Linked DNA regions of Aquitalea magnusonii. The protein of the gene in region 1 interacts with the protein of each later gene in a pairwise test. Links are inferred from orthologs where the notes say so. Each region holds a gene or a part of one and is shown on either strand. Other genes may lie near its edges. The genes, in order: cysE and cysK.

Evidence for each region.
Region 2: the proteins of cysE (region 1) and cysK interact in binary tests that used the Escherichia coli proteins (3 or more experiments, as listed by UniProt). The link is inferred for Aquitalea magnusonii from one-to-one orthologs.

What each region holds. Positions count from the first base shown.
Region 1 is NZ_AP018823.1:4,556,851-4,560,107, forward strand. Bases 99-3,033 are described here. They hold cysE (serine O-acetyltransferase), read left to right. Parts: upstream 99-1,140; coding sequence 1,141-1,926; downstream 1,927-3,033. Other genes in these bases: rng (ribonuclease G), read left to right, coding at 99-1,093; DLM_RS21370 (DUF3658 domain-containing protein), read left to right, coding at 1,923-2,702; DLM_RS21375 (isopenicillin N synthase family dioxygenase), read left to right, coding at 2,808-3,033. Also shown: more of rng, read left to right, coding at 1-98; more of DLM_RS21375, read left to right, coding at 3,034-3,257.
Region 2 is NZ_AP018823.1:494,082-497,153, forward strand. What follows is about bases 274-3,023. They hold cysK (cysteine synthase A), read left to right. Parts: upstream 274-1,057; coding sequence 1,058-1,990; downstream 1,991-3,023. Other genes in these bases: DLM_RS02420 (ion transporter), read right to left, coding at 274-936; DLM_RS02430 (hypothetical protein), read left to right, coding at 2,139-2,612; DLM_RS02435 (YchJ family metal-binding protein), read left to right, coding at 2,734-3,023. Also shown: more of DLM_RS02420, read right to left, coding at 73-273; more of DLM_RS02435, read left to right, coding at 3,024-3,030.

The DNA.
Region 1 (3,257 bases):
TTTCCTGGTGCATCTGCCGCAGGAAGAACACATCGGCATCTCGCAAAAGATCGAGAGCGAGTCGGAACGCCACAGCCTGAAGGCGCGGCTGGAAAAGCTGCTGCCGCCCAGCACGCCGCGTGGCTACATCATCCGCACCAGCGCGGAAACCGCCACCGATACCGAGCTGCAGGCTGACATCGAATACCTGTCCAAGCTGTGGGCCGACATCCGCCACAAATCGCAGCACCTGCCGGCGCAAAGCCTGCTGTACGAAGACCTGCCGCTGGCGGTGCGCGTGCTGCGCGACATGGTGAGCGACACCACCGAGCACGTGATTGTCGACTCGACTGAAAACTACAGCCGCATGGTGGAATTTGCCGAGCAATACGTGCAGTCCGCCGTGCGCAAGATCGAGCGCTATTCGGGCGAACGGCCACTGTTCGAGCTGTTTTCCATCGAGGCGGAAATCGACAAGGCATTGTCGCGGCGGGTGAACCTGAAGTTTGGCGGCTACCTGATCATCGACCAGACCGAAGCGATGACCACCATCGATGTCAACACCGGCGGCTTTGTCGGCAACCGCAATTTTGACGAAACCATCTTCAAGACCAATCTGGAAGCCACCCAGGCCATTGCCCGCCAGCTACGGCTGCGTAATCTGGGCGGCATCATCATTGTCGATTTCATCGACATGGACAATGAAGAACACCAGACTGCGGTACTGAGCGAAGTGGCCAAGGCACTGGCGCGCGACCGTACCCGCGTCACCCTCAACGGCTTCACCAGCCTGGGGCTGGTGGAAATCACCCGCAAGCGCACCCGCGAGAGCCTGGCGCATGTGTTGTGCGAACCCTGCCCCACCTGCCAGGGCCGTGGCGAAATCAAGACCGCCCAGACCGTGTGTTACGAGGTGCAGCGCGAAATCGTGCGCGAGGCGCGCCAGTTCGATGCCAAGGGCTATCGCATCCTGGCGGCACAGCCGGTGATCGACATGTTCCTCGACGAGGAATCGCAAAGCCTGGCCATGCTGGTGGACTTCATCGGCAAGCCGATTTCGCTGTCGGTGGAATCCACCTATACCCAGGAACAGTTTGACGTGGTCCTGTTGTAAGCACCGGCCCGGCATGGTCCGGGCCGCGTGGTAATGGAGTAACAAGCATGAAGCAAGATTCCGGCGACGCCCTGTGGCTCGCCATTCTGCAGGAAGCCGAGCAGGCCGCGCGTGACGAACCGATGCTGGCCAGCTTCCTGCACATGACGGTTTTGCGGCACAGCACGCTGGAAGACGTGCTGGCCTTTCACTTGTCCAGCAAGCTGGCCAGCCCGGTGATGGACGCGCGCGCACTGATGGAACTGTTCCGCGAGGCGCTGGCATCCGACCCGGCCATCAGTGCCTCGGCACGGGCCGACATCCGCGCCTGTTTCGAGCGCGACCCGGCCTGTGACAGCTATTCCACGCCCTTGCTGTACTTCAAGGGCTTCCATGCGCTGCAAAGCCAGCGCATCACCCACTGGCTGTGGCAACAGCAGCGCAAGACCCTGGCGCTGTTCTTGCAGAACCGCATTTCGGAAGTCACCGGTGCCGACATTCATCCGGCAGCGCGTATCGGCCAGGGGGTGATGCTGGACCACGGCACCGGACTGGTCGTCGGTGAAACCGCGGTCATCGGCAATAATGTTTCCATCCTGCACGGCGTGACGCTGGGCGGCTCCGGCAAGGACCGGGGCGATCGTCACCCCAAGATCGGCGATGGCGTGATGCTGGGTGCCGGTGCCGCCGTGCTGGGCAATATCCGCGTGGGCGACTGTGCCAAGGTGGGTGCCGGCAGCGTGGTGCTGGAAGACGTGCCGCCGCATGCCACGGTGGCGGGCGTGCCGGCCCGCGTGGTGGCGCAAACGGTGGAAGGTGCCATGCCGGCCCTCGACATGGACCAGCGCGTGTGACCCAGCCCACCGTGCACCTGCTGACCGGCCCTTCAGCCGCCCAGGCCTTGCGCACCCTGCTGCCGGGCGATGAGGTGCTGGAGGTGGTGGAAGACTTCGCCCATGGCCCGCTGGCCGATGCCGATGCCATCGACCCGCAGGCGCGGGTGGCGTGGTGGAACCGCATCTGGTGGTCCATGCGCTGGCTGCCGGACATCGACGAAGCCTTTCTCAAGGACTACTGGCACTGTCGCAAGCAGTTGTTCCGCGTGTTTGTCCAGCGCCAGCCGCTTTGCCTGTGGCTGGGCAATGGCGCGCATGACCGCTTGCTGCTGGCCATGGTGTGCGCCCACGCCCACGCCAGTCAGCCGCTGTCGTTGGTAGAGGCCAGTGGCAAGGTGGCAATCCAGCACAATGGCCATATCGCCATGGGCATGTGCGGCCAGCAGGAAATACAGCAGTTGATCGGCAGTTCCCGGCCAGTCGAGCCGGCAGAGCGCCAGCGCCTTGCCGCCGAATGGGAGCACTGGCAGCAGGCCGCCGCCGGCTGGCGCGAACTGCACCACGGCCAGCTACAGCAGCAGCCGGCCGATTGTTTCGACGCCGCCTTGCTGGAGGCCTTGCGCCGTGATGGCGCACAGGCAGCGGTGCGTCTGGTGGGCGGCATCATGGGGCAGCACCGCAGCGCCTTGGTGCCGGACAGCTACCTGTTCTGGCGGCTGGCCATGCTGGCCGAAGCGGGTGCGGTGGTGCTGACCCCGCAACCAGCCGGCCCGCCATGGGTGGCCTTGCCCTGAGATTCCACCGTGGCGCTTTGCCTGCTGCGACGGCAGGGGTAGAATCCGCCGCCGTGGTCCGTCCCGATCTTGCCTGACGGCCACCTTCCGTAAGGATTCCCTCGCATGAACGTCCGCGTTGTCGACTACCGCGCCGCCGATGCTGCCGCGCAATTTACCCGTTCCCTGCACGAAACCGGTTTTGGCGTGCTGGTGAATCACCCCATCGACCAGCAACTGGTGGAAAAAATCTATGCTGACTGGTTGGCCTTCTTCAACAGTCCGCAAAAACACGATTACGCCTTTTCCGTGGAGAAGCAGGACGGTTATTTTTCCCCCGACATTTCGGAAACGGCCAAGGGTGCCAGCCTGAAGGACATCAAGGAATACTTCCACATCTACCCCTGGGGCCGCGTGCCGCCGTCGTTGGCCGATGATGCCCGCCGTTATTACGACAGCGCCAATGCCCTGGCGCGTGAGCTGCTGGGCTGGGTGCAGGCGCACACGCCAGCCGCGATCGCCGCACAGTACAGCCAGCCGCTGTCCGCCATGATTGAACACAGCCAGCAAACCCTG
Region 2 (3,072 bases), 4.1 Mb from region 1 along the record:
GGATTGTGGCTGGCATGTGCAATCGAGGTGGGGCATGCCTATCAGCAACTGGGGGGTGCGCCCATTCATCCTCTAATTACTTCTCGATGGCGCGGGCAAGGTGCCACCACAATGCTTGCAGAACCGTGCATCGCGGTCATGTCCTTCGGTAAAGCAATGCGGGCATAGGCGGGTGGCCGATTGGTCTTCTGTTGGGGTTGCCCTGGTATTGCGCGCTATTTCTGCGGTGACAATGCCGGTGGGGACCGCAATGATGCCATAGCCGGTAATCATGACCAGACTTGCCAGTCCCTGTCCCAAGGGCGTCTTGGGCGTGATGTCACCAAAACCGACCGTGGTCAGGGTGACAATGGCCCAATAAATACCGATGGGTATGCTGGTAAAGCCATTGGCCTCTCCTTCGATCACATACATCAGTGTCCCCAGGATGATGACCAGTACGATGACGGTGACCAGAAACACCAGAATCTTGCGCCGACTTGCCAGCATTGCACGCTTCAGTTCATGTGCCTCGCCCATGTAGCGGGTAAGTTTGAGAATGCGGAACATGCGTAACAGGCGCAGCACCCTGATGTCTGCAAGGAAACGGCTTTCCGGAATGAACAGACCCAGGTAGAGCGGCAGGATGGAAAGCAGGTCCACCATGCCGAAAAAGCTGCGAGCGTAGCGCAGGGGTTTATGAATACAGATCAGCCGCAGCACATATTCGATGGTGAACAGGATGGTAAACATCCAGTCCAGTACCTTGAGCTGTGGGCCCCAGCTTTGACGAATGCTGGCTACGCTTTCCAGTGCTACCGATACCAGGGACAGCAGGATACTTGCGATCAGGGCAAGGTCAAACAGGCGGCCGGCACGTGTATCTGCTTCGAAGATGACGACGAACAGCTTGCGGCGCCAGCCGCTCAGGGGAATCAGGGTTTCCTGGGTTGGCATGGTGGTGGCGGACCTGTTGGTTTATTGGATAGAAGCAAACACTATTAGCGTTTTGGGGATGCTCACATATATTATATGAGTTATTAAACCTTGCATTTATGTTGCCCGGGAGAATAAGACAATGCGTATCGCCAATACCGTAACCGACCTGATCGGCAATACCCCTCTGGTCAAACTGAACCGTGTTACCGATGGTTGCGTTGCCACCGTGGTGGCCAAGCTGGAGTTTTTCAACCCGGCGCACAGTGTGAAAGACCGGATTGCGGTTGCCATGATCGATGCTGCCGAGAAGGCTGGCAAGATCGGACCGCAAACCACCATCGTAGAGCCGACCTCCGGCAATACCGGCATTGGCTTGGCCATGGTGTGTGCGGCGCGTGGCTACAAGCTGGTGATTACCATGCCCGAAACCATGAGTCGTGAGCGCCGGCAGTTGCTCAAGGCCTACGGTGCCGAGCTTATCCTCACCCCTGGTCCGGATGGCATGGGTGGTGCCATTGCCAAAGCCCGCCAACTGGTGGAGGAAAATCCGGATACATGGTTCATGCCGCAACAGTTTGAAAACCCGGCTAATCCGGAAGTACACCGTAACACTACGGCAGAAGAAATCTGGCGTGATACCGATGGTCAGGTGGATATCTTTGTAGCGGGTGTGGGTACTGGCGGCACGGTGACCGGTGTGGGCGAGGTACTGAAGGCACGCAAACCAGGTGTGCAGATTGTTGCCGTGGAACCTGATGCATCTCCGGTGCTGTCCGGAGGCCCCAAGGGACCACACCCGATTCAGGGTATTGGTGCTGGCTTTGTCCCTTCCATCCTGAACACCGAGGTCTATGACGAAATCATCCGGGTCAAGAACGAAGATGCCTTCAATACGGCCCGTGCGGTGGCTACTCAGGAGGGCGTGCTGGTAGGTATTTCCTCGGGTGCGGCGGTATGGTCTGCAATCGAGCTGGCCAAGCGCCCGGAAAATGCCGGCAAGCTGATTGTGGTCGTGATTCCGTCTTTTGGTGAGCGCTACCTCTCCACCCCCTTGTTCGAACATCTGGCTTGATACCCGCCACCGTGTATTGATTGCCGCTGGTGATCTCAACCGACCGTGCAGTGTTTGCCGGTCGGTTTTGTTTTGTGGGCAGCGCGGATACGAACTGTTTGGTTGGGCTTTTTGTCCAAGACGGCCCGACATCCGCTACACTACCGCCATGATTTCCATCCCCAAAGTCACGCGTCAGTTGCTGGTGCTGCCCGTCCTGCTCAGTGCGTGCAGCCTGCTGCAACAAGCTCCTGCGCCGCAAAGTTCGGCGCGTCCGGCACGCCCGCCCCTTGCCCCTGCAGTACCGGACAGCAAAGTGGAGCAATTACTGCGCGAAGCAAACCGGCTGGCTGGCAAGGTCAAGTCGGGTGAACTGAACCGGGTGGCAGCCGCCGATCAGCTCAATAGCTATCGTTTGCGACTGATTGGCGCCAATCCGGTGGATGACAATAACTTTGCCATGTACCGCTACCTGGCCGTCGAGCGTGATGCAGGCCGTCTAAGCCAGGAGGAGTCTCAGGCCAGGATGGAAATGCGTTTGCGGGAGTGGCTACGGCGCTGGCCCAAGATGCAGCCCAAACCGTCACAACCGGTTTTTACCAATTTTCTGTTGAAACTCTATGGATTGCCCGCTCTGGGCTGAAGAAACAATGAGCAAGAAAAAACAATCCAGCGGCTGCCCTTGTGGCCTGGCTGCTTCTTTCCAGGAATGCTGTGGACCTTATATTGCGGGTACTGCGTTGGCACCAACGGCTGAAAGTCTGATGCGTTCGCGCTATACCGCCTACACCATGAATAATGGTGATTATCTGCTGGCCAGCTGGCATTCCTCCACCCGCCCGGCTGAGCTGGATCTCTCGCGAGAGGAGCGCTTTGTCAAATGGCTGTCGCTGGAGGTGCTCAGCACACAGGCAGGCAGCGCAGCCGATGAGGCTGGTGTAGTCGAATTTGTTGCACGCTATAAGGTAAATGGCCGTGCGCAGCGTTTGCATGAAGTCAGCCGTTTTCGCAAGGAAGATGGTCAATGGTTCTATGTGGATGGTGATGCAGAGGAAGGATGATTACCTCTTGATGGCCAGTCTGCCGTTCTCCGCCGATCCTGG